2 regions of the Microbacterium sp. KR10-403 genome follow, and region 2 is predicted to be linked to the other one. Evidence: riboswitches for the same ligand, from Rfam matches in the RefSeq annotation. Region 2 holds a riboswitch; the other holds the start of a gene.

Region 1 (7,737 bases), on a different contig from region 2:
GGCGATCTCGCGTTCCTCACGACCCTGCTGCGCACCGACGGCAGCGCGACCCCGCGCGAGCAGCGCGTGGAGTTCTTCTTCACGGTGTCGACGTGGCGCGGCATCCCGCACGTGTGCGAGCCGCGCAAGTGCGCGGCGCTGGAGTGGTATCCACTCACCGCGCTGCCCGACGCCATGCCGCCACACGAGCGGTTCGTGCTCACGCAGTGGGCGAAGGGTGGGATGCCGCCGCTGACGGCCTTCGGGTTCTGACGTGCGAAGCGGCTCCGCACCGCCGCGACGGCGATGGATGCCGCGGCCGACGGCCTCGCGATCCTGACGCGATGATCCGTTACGACCACACGAAGCGGAAGGTGCCCGCCCAGACCGCGACCGCCAGCGCGACCGCGATGAGCAGCACCCCGCCGCACAGCGCGACCGCGTCGCGTCGGTGCAGCTGCGAGCGTCGCGCCCAGGTGCGGTGCGCATCGGCGCCGAAGCCGCGCGCCTCCATCGCCATCGCGAGCTTCGTCCCGCGGCGCACGGCGAACACCAGCAGCACGAAAGCCATCGAGAAGAAGCGGCGCACCGCCCCGCGGTCGCCGACACCGCGAGCGCGCCGCGCGAGCTCCATCTGCCGCCAGTCGTCGACGAACAGCCCGAGCGTGCGCGTGCCCGCCAGCACGCCGAGCACGAAGCGGGCCGGCAGGTGCACGATCTGCGCGAGGGCTCCGGCGAGGTCGATCGGGTCAGTACGGCTGAACAGCAGGATCGACGGCAGTGCCAGCGCGAACACGCGGACCCCGACCGCGACGGCCAGCGCGATCGAGGCATCGCTGATCGTCGCATGCCAGAACGTCGCGTAGACCTCGCCGCCCGGGTCGGCGTACAGCAGCATGCTGACTCCCGCGATCGGCGCGACCAGCAGGATCGGCAGCAGACGCAGCAGCACCGTACGCAGCCGCAGCCCGGTCAGCGGCACGCACAGCAGCTGCAGTGCGACGGCGACCAGCGCACTCACCGGGTCGATCGACGCGAGCAGCGGGATCGACAGCACCAGTGCGAGAACGATCTTCGTCGCGGGGTTCACGCCGTCAAGCCAGGCCGCGTCGCCCGCGGGGTGAGACGTGGATGCCGCAGACCGCGGCCGTGCGGTCAGAGTGCTCATGCGGCCACTCCTCGGGCCGTCGGGTCTGCGACCAGCCCGATGCGCTGCCCGCCCAGGTAGCGCGCCACGGCCTCGTCGTGCGTCACGGTGACCACGGCCGTGCCGCGGCCGATCTCCTCCTGCAGGAGGTGGACGAGAGAGATCCAGCCGAGACGGTCCTGGCCGAAGGTCGGCTCATCGAGCACGACGACGCGGGGCCCGCTGGCGAGCACCGTGGCCACGGAGAGGCGACGCTTCTGTCCGCCGGAGAGGGTGAACGGGTTCGCGCGGGCGAGATGGGCAAGGTCCAGACGCTCGAGCAGCCCGTCGACGATGCCGTCCACCGTCGCGGTGTCGCGCCGAAGGGCGCGCGGGCCCACGGCCAGCTCGTCGCGCACCGTCTGCGCGAGGAACTGGTGCTCGGGCTCTTGGAAGACCGTGCCGATCCGCGTGAGCAGCTCGCGCGAGCGCCACAGCGAGGGGCGGCGACCACGCCGCCCCTCCAACTCGGGCGCCGCCAGCACTTCGCCGGCGAACTCGGGGAGGAGACCGGCGAGCGTGAGCGCGAGCGTCGACTTGCCGACCCCGTTGGGCCCGGTGATGACGGTCGCGGCCCCCGCCGGCACGCCGAACGAGAGACCGGCGCGCACTGCGGTGCGCCGGTCGCGCGAGACGGCCAGGTCGTGCGCCGACAGCACCGGTGCGGCATCCACCCCCATCGCCAGCCGCGGAAGCTCGATGTCGCGCCCCGGCACCCAGACACCCGCTGCGGCCAGAGTCGCCCCTTCGGCGGCGAACACCTCATCGGGAGTCCCGTCTGCCAGCAGGCCGCCCGCGGCGTCGAGCACGATGACCCGCGTCATCAGATCGGCCCACACCTCGGTGCGGTGCTCGATGACGATGAGCGTGGCGCCCGTCGCCGCCACCGTGCGCTCGATGGCCGCTCGCACCTCGCGCACGCCGGCCGGGTCGAGGTTGGCGGTGGGCTCGTCGAGCAGCACGACGCCGGGGCGCATGGCGAGCACCCCGGCGATCGCCAAGCGCTGCTTCTGACCGCCCGACAGCTGCGCGGTGGAGCGGTCCAGCGGCACATCCAGTCCCACGGCATCGAGCGCCTCGGCGATGCGCGCCGGCATCTGGGACGGCGGAACACCGAGGTTCTCGCAGCCGAAGGCGACATCGTCGCCGACGCGCGAGAGCACGACCCCGGCATCCGGATCCTGCAGGACCAGCCCGACCCGGCCGCGCTGCGCCTCGGGAGGCTCGCCGTCGACGGTGATGGTTCCCGTGAGCTCGCCTTCATCGGCCCCGCCGAGAAGCCCGGCGATGCCGGCGAGCAGAGTCGACTTGCCCGCGCCGGAGGCGCCCAGCAGCAGCACGCGCTCACCGGGTTCGACCGTGAAGGTGACATCGCGCACCGCCGGGGCCTTGCGGCCGGCGTAGCGCCAGCCCCACCCCGTCGCCTCGACACGCGCCGGACGGGTCATCTCAGACCTCTTCGCGCGCTTCCCGCCCGGCCGCGAAACGGCTGAGCGCCCCCGTTGCGGCGAGCGCCCGCACGAGCAGCCAACCGACGAGCCCCGCCAGCAGCGCTCCCGAGACGACCAGCGTGCCGAGATAGATGAGATTGAACTCCACCGTCTTGAGGATGTTGGGCGAGCTGCCGTAGAACAGCTCGAAGATCCAGGATCCGAGCGCGGAGACGACGCCGGCCAGCATCGCGACCGGCAGGGTGAACCGGCGGTAGAGGAACAGCAGGAAGACCAGCTCGGCGCCGAGCCCCTGTGCGATGCCCTCCAGCACCGTCGAGACGCCCCAGACGTTGCCGATCAGCATCGAGACGACCGCGGCCACCACTTCGACCAGCAGGGCGGCGCCCGGCTTGCGGATGACCAGCCCACCCACGACACCGCCGATCAGCCAGATGCCGACGGCGATGCCGCCGAACCCGGGGGTGAGCGCGTCGGCGGCTTCGAACCATGCGTAGCCGATCGTGTTCCAGGCCCAGAAGACCAGGCCGATCGCGACGCCGAGGACGGCGGCGACGACGATGTCGACGACGCGCCAGTTCAGACGACCAGTGGATGCCGCGGCCTTCGGCCCTGCGGACGTGGTTGTGTGCATTGAAGCTCCCTTCCTGCGCTGGCATGACCCAGATCAGGTTCGACGGTCGAAGCGTTGGCGCTTCCTCTCAGCCCGGCACACCGGACTCCCGTGGTTATGCCGACAACTATAGCGGCGCCACGGCGACTCGGCCTCGCCGATGACAGGCCGCTCGTGCATCACCGGTTCAAAGACCCGTCGGGTATTTTGGGCTGGTGAACACCACCGACCCGCCGACCGACGAGCCGGCGGCGTCGTCCACCGCAGACAGCGCGTCGGCGCTCGGCTGGTGGGATGCCGCATCCCTCACCGCCCCCACGCGGTCGCTGCCCCTCGACGTGACCTCGACGGCTCAGCCCGCGTCGGTCGACCTGCTCGCCGAGCGGCCGCGTCGCTCTCCCCTGCGCCCCGGCGTGCTGGTGCCCATCGGGATCGTCGTGGCGATCGTGCTCGCGTACTGCGTCTCGATGGCGGTGTGGCCGCTGACGGCCGTCGCCCCGACGGTGGCGAAGGCCGACCTGCAGCAGGTCACGGCAAAGGCCGCCGCACTGACGTGGCCGAAGAGCGGGGCCGCGGGAGTCGGCGTCGAGGGCTTGGGCAAGCCGACCGCCTCGACCGCCGACCAGAGCTCGATCGCGAGCATCACGAAGGTCGTGACGGCGCTCATGGTGCTCGACGAGAGTCCGGTCACCAAGAAGGACCAGGGCCAGGAGTTCGCGTTCACCTACAACGACATGCTCGAGTACTGGCAGTACCGGGCCCGCGGCGAGTCGGCGCTCGACGTACCGGTGGGCGCGTCGCTGACCGAGTACCAGGTGCTGCAGGGCATGCTGATCGGCTCGGCGAACAACTACGCCGCACGCCTTGGCGCCACCTGGTGGGGATCGGACGCGACCTTCGCCAGCGCCGCGAACGCGTGGCTGCACGCACGGGGCATCTCCGGCATCACGATCGCGGACCCCACCGGTTTCGACGCGGGCAACACCGCGACGCCGACGGCCCTCATCGACGTGGCCGAACTGGCGATGGACGACCCGGTCATCGCCGGGATCGTCAAGACGAAGAAGCTCACGCTGCCCGGCGCGGGCTCGGTGGAGAACACCAACGAGCTGCTCGCCGACAAGGGCGTCGTGGGGCTGAAGACCGGCAGCCTCGACGGCTACAACCTGCTCGCGGTCAAAGACGTCGAGATCGACGGCATCACCGTGCGGACGTACTCGGCTGTGCTCAACCAGCCGACCGACAAGAAGCGCTGGTCGGTGTCGCGCGATCTGCTCGCCCAGGTGCAGAAGCAGCTGAAGGCGTCGCCGTCGGTCACCGCCGGCACGACGGTGGGCACCGTGCACACGCGCTGGGGTGAGACCGTGCCGATCACGACCGCGAAGGACGCGGTCGTCGTCCTGTGGAACGGTGCCGCGGCGAAGGTGACGGCCGATCTCGATCTCGGTGACTGGGCGGCGGGTGCCAAGGCGGGCACGCTGACGGCGAGCGGTCCGCTGAACTCGTCGACGGTGTCGGTGACGCTGGACTCGGAGCTGACCGGGCCCAGCCTGGGGTGGCGGCTGACCCACCCGCTCGACCTGCTCGGCATCGGCTGACGCGCGGCGGCGGCGTCAGAACCCGGCGGCGTCAGAACTTCCAGATGAGCGGCACGTAGACCACGGCCATCAGAAGGTAGATGAGTGCCAGCGGCAGGCCGAGCCGCCAGTAGTCGCCGAACCGGTACCCGCCGGGCTGCATCACCATGAGGTTCACGGGGGTCGCGATCGGGGTGAAGAACGCGGCGGCGCCGATGACCGTCAGGCCCATCATGAAGGGCTGGATGCTGACATCCAGCGTCTGCGACACCGACACCGCGATCGGCACCAGGATCAGCACCGTCGCCAGGTTCGAGATGAACTGACCGAGGATCAGGGCCACGACGCACAGCACGAGCAGCGCCAGGACGGGCGAGGCGCCGCCGGTCATGGTCAGGACGACGTTCGAGACGACATCCGCCGCCCCCGTCGAGACGAATGCGTCGGAGAGCGGGAACATCCCCGCGATGAGGATCACCGTGGTCCACGAGATCGAGTGGTAGACCTGCGCCAGGGTCAGCACGCGGGTGACGATGAGCGCGCCGGCGGCCAGAAGGCCGGCGACCGCCGGCGGCACGACGCCGGTGGCCAGCAGCACGACCATCAGGGCGAGGACGACCAGCGCCCGCTTCGCGCCGCGCCCGAGCGGCACGGCCCGCCGCAGCGTCTGCGGCTGGGTGACCGCGATGACGTCGGGCGAGCGCACATAGCGCTCCAGCGCCGCCCACGGCCCCTGCACGAGCACCGAGTCGCCGGCCTGGAGCGTGAGCTCGCCGCTGTGGGTGTGGGTGGCGTCCACGTCGCTTCCACCGCGGCGCAGGCCCAGGATCACGAGGTCTTCCTCACGCGTGGTCATGCCCGCATAGATCGTGCGGCCGACGAGCCGCGACCGCGGCGCGATCATGACCTCCGCGGCGCCCTCCCGGGCGCTGAAGAGCTGACCGGTCTCCGCCGTGACCGCGTAGCTCTCGCGCAGGCGCTGGGCGGCCCGGCTCGTGTCGGGCACGTCCAGGTGCTCGGGCTCGCGCCGGGGCAGCAGTCGCTCGCCGAACACCGTGGTGAAGACCACAGTGAGCACGACGAGCGGGATGCCCACCAGGGCGAACTCGAAGAAACCGAATGTCCGCCCGCCGGCGTTCACCGCGGCATCCGACACCACCACGTTCACGGGCGTGCCGGTCAGGGTCAGCAAAGACCCCGCGCTCGCGGCGAACGCGAGCGGGATGAGCAGCTTCGAGGGCACGATCCCGGCGCGCACGGCGACGGCCACGACCACCGGCAGCAGCGCGGCAACGGCGCCGTTGATGCTGATGAACGCGGACATCACCGCCGCGATGATCATGACGGCGATGAGCAGGATGCCGCGGCGTGTGCCGACGCGGCCGATCACCCGCTGACCCACCCAGGCCGTGACCCCGGTCGCGTCGAGTGACTCGCTGACGACGAACAGCGTCGCGATGAACACGACCGTCGGGTCGCCGAAGCCCGACAGCGCTTCGGGAAGGGTGAGCACGCCGGTGGCCCAGAGCGCGAGCGCGACGCCCAGCGCCACCACCGGCAGCGCGATCTTCCCGCTCACGAACGCGATCACGGCCAGTCCGAGGATGACGAACGTCGCGATCACGGGGTCCACGCGGCGAGCCTACTCGTGCGGTGTGTCGCCGCGGGGAGGACGGGCCGCCCGCGCCCGCTACGCGAAGCGCAGGGTCTGATTCAGGCGCGTGCGCACGTCGAAGATCTCGTTGCCGCCAATCTCGGGCGCGCCGGGGATCCCCTGGCGCAGCACGTTCGCCAGCGAGCTGCGCGCGACCAGCGCGGTGCGCACGCCGCGCACCTTTCCGAGCTGCTCCACCGGCTGGACGAGGTCGTCGTCGGGTAGCACGACGATCGCCCCGCCGAAGCGGACGTGCGCCGCGCGCGCGATCGTGCGCATGCCCGCGATCAGGTCGGCGATCGGGGTCCCGGCCACGGTGTCGCCCACCAGCTCGCCCCGCCGCGTGCGCACCGGCCCGCCGAGGTCTTCGGACAGGATCCCGTACAGTCCGCTCGGCGCGAGCACGACGTGATCGACCTTCTCGTCGGGATGCCGCCCGGCCGCCACATCGTGCCAGACGGTGTATCCCATGCCGAGATCCGCGACGATGCGCGCGGTGGCCTCTTCGGCGAGCGCATCGGCCAGCAGCCGCCGGATCTCGACCGGCGCCGTCCGGACGAGCGCCGGATCGTACGGGTCGGGCAGGTCGACGCCCCGCCCCGCCCACTCGCGGATCAGCGTGAGGAACTGCTCGCGCCGGCGTCCGCCAGGCTGCCCGCTCGACCGCGCGCGCGGCCGGGTGTCGGCGCGGGCCGCGGGGGCGTGCCATCCGCTCCAGTCCGCGGCGGTGGGAGCCGCCGCGCCGAACCCGTGCCCGCGGTCATAGGCCGCGCGGGCCTCCGGGGTGCCGACAAGCTCCCACGCGCGTTGCACCTGGATGAACAGCGCCGCGTCTCCCCCGGTGTCGGGGTGCGTCTGGCGCAGCCGCAGACGATATGCCTTGCGGAGCACGTCGTCATCGGCCGCCGGCTCGACGCCGAGCACCTCGTACGCCGAGGCCGAGAGGGGGCTGTCGAACACGTCAGGCCCAGAGCGGCAGCGCGGGCACCGACGCGAACGCCGCCTCGACCGTGGCCGGGTCGACGTCGGCGAGCGACGCCGGGTTCCAGTGCGGATCGCGGGTCTTGTCGACCAGCTGCGCGCGGATCCCCTCGATGAGATCGGGCTGCGTGTGCGCGAACCACATGACCAGGCCGTACTCCTGCGCGAGGTCGGCCCGCAGGCCGGGCAGTTCGCGCGCACGACGGATCGCCTCGAACGTCACCGTCATGCCGGTGGGCGCGAGCTCGCCCATGAGGTCGAGTGCGGTGGATGCTGCGGGCTCGGCATATGTGCGC
Region 2 (7,737 bases):
GTGCGCCTCTTCCAGGGCGCGCCAGGCGGCGAGGTTGCCCTCGGAGTAGTCGCCGCCGCGGAAGTCGTCCCACGGCTGTGGCGCGTGGATGAGCATCAGATCGATGTAACCGATGTCGAGCTTCGCAAGCGATTCGTCGATCGCGGCCACGGCCTCGTCGTGGTCCTTGATCTCGGCGGCGAGCTTCGTCGACACGAAGAGCTGCTCGCGGGCGACGCCGGCGCTGCGCACGCCCTCGCGCACGCCCTCGCCCACGCCGCGCTCGTTGCCGTACGCCTGCGCGGTGTCGATGTTGCGGTAGCCGAGCTCGATGGCGGCGCGCACCGCGTCGGCCGCGGCCGCGTCGTCGATGAACCAGGTGCCGAGCCCGAGCTTCGGGATCTCGACGCCGTTCGTCAGGGTGTAGTTCTCATTCAGGATGCTCATGCATCTTCTCCGTTCGTCTGGGGGCAGCTCGTCGTACACCGCGTCGGTGACGGGCTCGAGCCACTCGTTGCTGAGGTTCTCGCCGGGGGTGATGAAGGCGACGTGGGAGAACCACGCGTGGGCCTTCGCCCCGTGCCAGTGCTTGGTTCCCTCCGGCACGCGGATGACGGTGCCGGGCTCCATGCTGACGGGCTCTTCGCCCTCGGCCTGATACCAGCCGCTGCCGGCCGTGCACATCAGCACCTGGTCGCCGCCGCCGGTGCCGTGGTGGATGTGCCAGTTGTTGCGGCATCCCGGTTCGAAGGTCACGTTGCTCACGGGCACGTCACCTCCGGTGAGGGGAGCCAGGTAGCTCTGGCCGATGAAGTACTGCGCGTAGACGTCGTTGGGCTCCCCGAGGGGGAAGATCTGGTCGAACTGCGCGGTCATGATGCGCTCTCCTCGTTCTCGACGATTTCTTTCAGGACGGATGTCGCGGCCATGCCGTTCGGCCAGCCGGTGTAGAAGGCCAGGTGCAGAAGCGCCTCTTGGAGCTCCTCATCGGTGACGCCTTTGCGGCGCGCGAACCCGAGATGGAACCGCAGCTGGTCGGTCTTGCCCAGCGCCGTCAGCGCGGCCACGGTGACGAGGCTGCGATCGCGCGGCGACAGGCCGTCACGCGCCCAGACCTCGTCGAAGAGGACCTTGTCGGTGTAGTGCACCATTCCGGGAGCGAAGTCTCCGAAGGCGTTCTTCCCGCCGGTCCAGCCGGTCGTGCCGGTGTCGTTCGTCGTCATTGTGGGCTCCTCCTGCTCGGTACATGTCCCATCGAACGCCGTTCCCACGTGTTGCGGGAGTCCTCCGTGAAAGGGGTACCGGCAGGGCGCCCCTGGGGTCGGTCGGCGGGGGCTGGGGCGGCGGGCGGCTGCACGGCGCGTAGGCTCGATCGCGATGGCTACCGGAGCGACGATCCACACCTTCGAGGTGCACCTCGCCGACGTCGATCGCGGCGTCTATGAGGAGCTGGCGCTGCGCCTGGCGCGGCATCCCTCCGAGACCGACGCGTACATGATCACGCGGCTGCTCGCGTACTGCCTCGAGTACGAGGAGGGCATCGCGTTCAGCGAGGGCATCTCGGCGACCGACGAGCCGGCCGTGCTGGTGCGTGATCTGACGGGCCGGGTCACGGCGTGGATCGAAGTGGGAGCACCGGATGCCGCCCGCCTGCACTTCGGCAGCAAGCTCGCCGACCGCACCACGGTGTACACACACCGTGACCCCGCGAAGGTCATCGCGCAGTGGGCCGGCAAGACCATCCACGACGCCGACGCGATCACAGTGCACAGCTTCGACCCGGGGTTCGTCGACGCGGCCGCGGCACTCGTCGAACGCCGCAACGAGATGACCCTCTCGGTCACCGAGCGGCAGGTGTACCTCGAGCTGAACGGCACGCATCTCTCCTCGCCGATCCACGATCACCCGATCCGCTGAGGGGTGGATGCCGCGGGTCGCGCCATCCACTCGTGCCATACTGCGGGCATGCCACAGCATTGCGAGCAGTGCCAGAAGGTCATCGTGGGAGCGGGCGTGCGCACCGCCACTCGTCTGCTCTGCGATGAGTGCGGCGCGCGCTTCACGGGACTCGCCGCGGGCTACCTCGCGGGTCACGACGTGCCCACGGCGATCAGCGTGAGCGGATGGTACGAACGGCTGCGCAAGAAGAAGCGGTAGCGGCGCCGCCCTCACCCCGCGCCGAACAGGGCGCCCGGACCGGTGAGCGACCCGGTCAGAGCCGACGCGACGAGGACGGCCGCCAGCACGGCGAGCACGCCCGCGGCGAAGAGCGCATCCCGCGCCGTGAGGGCGACCGGCCGCCACACCGTGCGTGGGGCGAGGCCCAGCCCGCGCTGCTCGAGCGCCCGCGCGATGCGCTCGCCGCGACGCAGTGAGCCGATGAGCAGCGCCCCCGCGGCCGCGACGTGGCCGGAGGGGCCGAGCCGCGGCATCCCGTCCCGTCCGATCGGGGCGCGCACGAGGTGCGCCGCCCGGATCGTCTGCCACTCGGCGCCCATCGTCTGCAGCATGCGATACCCCGCGAGCAGCGCGCTCGAGACGCGGATGTCGAGGCGCAGGTGCTGGTGCGCGCTCGTCATGAGCGCGACCGGATCGGTCGACACGATGAACGCGATCGAGAGCACTCCGGTCGCGAGCGTGCGCAGCGCGAGGGCGAGGCCGATGTCGAGGCCCTCCTGCGTGATGCGCAGCAGGCCGGCCTGCCACAGCACCGTGCCCGGCCGCGTCAGCGTGTTCGCGACGAAGAGCCCGACGGCGAACGCGACGAACGGCACATGCCCGAGCACGAGCGTGCGCACCGGCACGGCCCGTGCCGTAAGCACCGCCGCGACCGCCATGACGTAGAGCACCGCGAGCGTCGGCACGTCGAACACGAACAGCAGCGCGAGCGACACCGCGAACAGCAGCGCGAGCTTGACGCTCGGATTGCGTCGCGCGAGCGGGCCCGCCAGATGGCGGCGGAGGTCGGTCGGAGAGCCCGTGCTCATCGCGACGGCACTCCGTCGTAGGCGTCGAGTGCGGCGTGCAGGTCCGCGGTCGTCCGGCAGCGCGTCAGCAGGTGCTCGATCAGCCGCGGCACCCGCACGCCCGCGCGGCGCAGCAGGGGGCCGTCGCGCAGCACGTCGGCGAGGTCGCCGTCGCGGACGACCTTCCCCTCGTCGATGACGATCGCACGGTCGGCGACGGCGGCCAGCGAGCGGAGGTCGTGGGATGCCGCGAGCACGGCGCGTCCGTCGGCGGCGGCGCCTCGCAGCAGGCGCGCGGCCTGCAGGGCATCGCGCCGGTCGAGCCCGAAGGTGGGTTCGTCGGCGATGAGCACGGGCCGGTCGTGCACGAGCATCGCGGCCAGGCTCAGGCGTCGCTTCTCACCACCCGACAGGCGGTACGGGCTGCTCTCGCGCACGTGCCCCAGGCGATGCGCGGCCAGGGCGCGCTCGACGCGCGCGGAGGAGGCGGCGTCCCCACGCCGCCGCCTCCCGCGCCTGGCCGGCGCGCCGTCGAGCCCGTGCGCGATCTCGCCGGCCGCCGTGCGCCCCACGAACTGGTGCTCGGGGTTCTGGAAGACCATCCCGGCGGGACGGCGGGCCTCCCGGCTCGTCACCGTCCCGCCGAGAGGCCGCTGGAGGCCTGCGAGCGTGCGCAGCAGCGTCGATTTGCCGGCGCCGTTGCGGCCCAGCAGCAGCACGACCTCGCCCGCACGAAGGTCGAGCGACACGTCGTCGAGCACCGGTTCCGATGCGCCGACGCTCAGGCCTTGCGCTTCGAGCAGCGTCGGCCCGGGGTCGGGCACGGCGCCGGACGCGGCCCGCGGCAGTGCATCGAGGTATGCACGATTCGCCGCGGCCTCGAGCCCGCCCGGGGTCCCGGTGATCGCCTGCAGCTCGGCGTCGAGCGGAAGCCAGCACCCCGCGTCACGCAGCGCAGCCGCGTGGCTCGCCAGCACCTCGGCCGTCGCGCCGGTCGGCGCCACGCGCCCGGCGTCGTCGAGCACGAGCGCACGCTCGGGCATCGCCCCCGCATCGGCCAGATCGTCGAGACGGTGCTCGACGAGCACCGTGGTCGCGCCGGTGGCGGCGACGGCCGCATCGACGGCCGCGCGCACGGCGACCACCCCATCGGCGTCGAGCATCGAGGTCGGCTCGTCGAGCAGCAGCACCCCGGGTTCGGACGCGAGCACGGCCGCGAGAGCCACCCGCTGGCGCTGCCCGCCGGAGAGGGAGTGGATGCCGCGGCCGCGCAGGTCTGCGGCATCCACCACCTCCAGCGACGCGGTGATGCGGGCGTCCATATCGCCGCGCGCGACGCCGTGGTTCTCGAGCCCGAAGGCGACCTCGGCGTCGACGTCGACCATGCACAGCTGCGCGTCGGGGTCCTGCGCGAGCGCGCCGACGGTGCGGGCGAGCTCGACGACGGTGGTCTCGGCGGTCGCGATCCCGCCGACCGTCGCGCGCCCGCGCATGGTCGCGGTCACCGAGTGCGGAACGACGCCCGACAGGGCGTCGAGCAGCGTCGACTTGCCGGCGCCCGAGGGGCCGAAGACGATCGTGCGGCTGCCGGGAGGGAAGTCGACGCTCACGCCCTCGAGCACCGTGCGTGTGCCGAAGGCGACGGATGCGGCATCCACGTCCGCTCCCGTGCGCGCCGGCGCTCGCCCGTGCTCAGTCAGCGCGTGCGGCACGGTCGCGACCGATCGCGAAGTTGTCGACCACGCCGGTGCGGGCCAGGCCCGCGACGATCGGCTTCGCCAGCAGCCCGCCGAACACGATGCCCGACAGCACCTGGACCACGAGGCGGATCCAGAACAGATCGGTGCCGTACCAGCCCGAGCGGAACGCCGAGTAGAAGAACACGAACCCGGCCCCGAGTGCGCCAGAGAGCGCGTACTGCAGCCATCCGTAACGGCGGTAGCGGGTCAGTGCGAACGGGAGCTCGCTGCCGGCGCCCTGGATGCCCGCCGCAACGAACAGCAGCGGGCCGACGGCCGAGCCGAGGAAGACGACCTCGATCACCGACGCGAGGATCTCGGCGGCGACGCCCGCGAACGGGCGGCGAACGATCGCCACGGCGATCGGGGCGACCAGCAGCCACCCGCCCAGGAGTACGTGCTGGGTGATGTCGCCGAGAGGGCCGGCGAGCACCGACAGCCACGTCCAGGCCTGCACGAGCGCCCAGTAGAGGAAGCCGGCGACCACGCCGAGCACAACCACGAGCATGATGTCGCGCAGGGTCCAGCCGCGGTTCTCGCGCGCCGTCGCGGCGGTCTCGAAAGCTTCTGCGGGCGCGCTCATGCCGTGACCTCGCTCGGGCTGTTCACCGAGATCGTGACGTGCGTGGTCACGTGCGGCACCGTGCGGCCGACGCGCACCCAGCCGCCCGCGACGGTCTCGAGGACCGTCGCGACGTCGCCGTGCAGGCGCGTCGTGTAGCGGTCGCTGCGCACGAAGCTGCCGTTCTCGCGCGCGGCCTCGATGGCGGCGTGGATGTCGCGCATGTGGTCGGCGGTGCCGCTGTCGTCGAGCGGATACAGCGCCCACTGCGCCGACGCGGTGACGCCGGTCGGCGGCACCACCGGGAGGGGCGAGACGAGGCCGCGCCCGGTCGGCAGCGCGCAGCGCACCTCGCCGGGGCATCCCCGCGAGAACATCACCGTCGCGCTCACATGACGGCCGCCGCGCGAGGCCGCGGCGATCAGGCGTGCGAAGTAGGTCGCCAGCGCCGTCTCGTCGCCGGTCGCCCAGGTGCTCACGTCGTCGGTGGCGACGTCGAGCTCCGCGGCGTCGGCCGCCGCCTCGGCGAGGGCGGTGAGGATGACGTCGATGTAGTCGTCGCTCATGACCGCGAGGGTGATGCGCCCGCCGACACCGAACTCCTGCGGTGTCGGGGTGCCTTGCGTTTCTTGCGGGGTTTCCTGCGTGACGGAATGCACGTTGCGTGCCCTTTCTCCTCAGAGGTAGGCACGGGTGTGTGCGCGACGCGGTGCCGCGCACACGTCGAGAATGCTGCCTCCCTGCGCCGGCATGATCCGGATCAGGTTCGACGGTCGAAGGTTGAAGACCTTCCTCTCAGCCCGGCTCACCGGACTCCCGTGTACGCAGGAAGTGTAGCGCGGCGCGGTCGTCGCGCGCGCACGTCGTCGCTCAGCGCCCGGAGTCGGCGGCGCGCCGCGCGCGATATGCCGCCACCGCATTGCGGTTCGCGCACGCGGTCGAGCAATAGCGCTTCGAACGGTTGCGCGAGAGATCCAGCGCGATGGCCTCGCACTCGTCGTCGGCGCACACCGTGATGCGACTGCCCTCCTCGGCGCGGATCACGTCGATCAGCGCCATCGCCGTCTCCACGAGAACTCGCTCCGGCAGCGGCCGATCATCCGCCACCGCATGCAGATGCCAGTCCACGCCCTCATGCCGCGCCAGCCGCGGCGTCACGGTCACCGACGCGAGCGCCGCGTTCACCTCCGCGACCATGTCGTCGCGGGGAGCCAGCAGCATCCGGCGCAGGCGTGGCCGCAATCCGCGCAGAGTTTCGAGCTCCGCAGCATCCCGATCGATCCGCCCCGTGTAGGGGTGCTCCCGAAGGAATCCGTCGAAGTCCGCACGCGTCACCAGGGTGTCGGGGTCTTCCGCGCTGTTGGCCAACCACACCGCCGTGCGCAGCACTTCTTCTGTGTCATCGGTGAAGACCATGTTGACATCTTACACATCGACGGCGTACTGTCATCGATCATGAGTACTGTGACCAGTGACATCCACCCCCGTGTCGGTACGGGTGTGCTGGTCGCCCTCGCCGCCGCGCTGTCGTTCGGGATGTCGGGGGCCTGGGCTCGCGGACTCATCGACGCCGGCTGGACACCGGGCGCCGCCGTCACCGTGCGCGTGTGGGTCGCCGCCCTCGTGCTGCTCGCACCGACGCTGCTCGCCCTGCGCGGGCGCTGGCGCACCGTTCGCAGGAACGCCGGCATGATCGTGCTCTACGGACTGCTCGCGGTCACCGCCACGCAACTCTTCTACTTCCAAGCGGTCGCCGTCATGGACGTCGGCATCGCCCTGCTCATCGAGTACACCGCACCCGTCGCCGTCGTGCTGTGGCTGTGGGTGCGGCGCGGCGAGAGGCCGACCGGGCGCGTCATCCTCGGCGCCGTGATCGCCTTCGGCGGGCTCGTGCTCATGCTCGACATCCTCACCGGCGCACGCGTGGACGGCGCGGGCATCCTCTGGGCGCTCGGCGCGATGGTCGGCGCCGCCGCCTACTTCGTGCTCTCGGCGCGCAGCGACACCGGACTGCCGCCGATCGCCCTGGCCGGCCTCGGTCTGCTGCTCGGCGCCGTCGCCCTGACGCTCGCAGGCGCGATCGGCATCCTGCCCATGGCATGGTCGACCCACGACGTCACGTATCGCTTCGGCACGGTGCCGTGGTTCGTGCCGGTGCTCGCGATCGGCCTGTTCGCCACCGCGCTCGCCTACGTGCTCGGCATCGTCTCGACCCGCATGCTCGGCTCGCGCCTGGCGTCGTTCATCGCCCTCGCGGAGGTCGCCGCCGCCATGCTGTTCGGATGGATGCTGCTCGGCCAGCTGCCCGACGCGCTGCAGGCTGTCGGCTGCGCGCTCGTGCTCGTCGGCGTCGTCATCGTCAAGCTCGGCGAGCGTCCGGCACCTGCGCTCGTCGAGCCCGTCCCCGAGCCCGAACCCGCGGGGTGACGAACGCCGTATCCTCGACGCATGGGCCCGCTTCGCCGCGCATGGCTGTGGCTGCTGAAGAACA

What was found. A riboswitch is a leader RNA that binds a small molecule or an ion and turns the genes downstream of it on or off. The one in region 2 is predicted to bind thiamine pyrophosphate.
Region 1: it holds a riboswitch for thiamine pyrophosphate, as region 2 does, so the genes downstream of both, ABMQ42_RS10195 (ECF transporter S component) here and ABMQ42_RS03435 (YkoF family thiamine/hydroxymethylpyrimidine-binding protein) in region 2, are expected to answer to the same signal.

Annotation. Positions count from the first base shown of each region.
Region 1 is NZ_JBEGDC010000004.1:194,886-202,622, forward strand. Features, by position in the region: gene ABMQ42_RS10180 (NUDIX domain-containing protein) at 1-252, shown strand, start outside; gene ABMQ42_RS10185 (energy-coupling factor transporter transmembrane component T family protein) at 332-1,147, opposite strand; gene ABMQ42_RS10190 (ABC transporter ATP-binding protein) at 1,144-2,613, opposite strand; gene ABMQ42_RS10195 (ECF transporter S component) at 2,615-3,250, opposite strand; TPP riboswitch at 3,244-3,352, opposite strand; gene ABMQ42_RS10200 (D-alanyl-D-alanine carboxypeptidase family protein) at 3,445-4,827, shown strand; gene ABMQ42_RS10205 (SLC13 family permease) at 4,859-6,439, opposite strand; gene ABMQ42_RS10210 (J domain-containing protein) at 6,497-7,420, opposite strand; gene ABMQ42_RS10215 (enoyl-CoA hydratase/isomerase family protein) at 7,422-7,737, opposite strand, start outside.
Region 2 is NZ_JBEGDC010000001.1:701,481-709,217, forward strand. Features, by position in the region: gene ABMQ42_RS03400 (aldo/keto reductase) at 1-855, opposite strand, end outside; gene ABMQ42_RS03405 (carboxymuconolactone decarboxylase family protein) at 852-1,202, opposite strand; gene ABMQ42_RS03410 (YaeQ family protein) at 1,357-1,896, shown strand; gene ABMQ42_RS03415 (hypothetical protein) at 1,945-2,136, shown strand; gene ABMQ42_RS03420 (energy-coupling factor transporter transmembrane component T family protein) at 2,148-2,966, opposite strand; gene ABMQ42_RS03425 (ABC transporter ATP-binding protein) at 2,963-4,603, opposite strand; gene ABMQ42_RS03430 (ECF transporter S component) at 4,638-5,267, opposite strand; gene ABMQ42_RS03435 (YkoF family thiamine/hydroxymethylpyrimidine-binding protein) at 5,264-5,905, opposite strand; TPP riboswitch at 5,967-6,076, opposite strand; gene ABMQ42_RS03440 (CGNR zinc finger domain-containing protein) at 6,117-6,662, opposite strand; gene ABMQ42_RS03445 (EamA family transporter) at 6,702-7,673, shown strand; gene ABMQ42_RS03450 (PNPOx family protein) at 7,695-7,737, shown strand, end outside.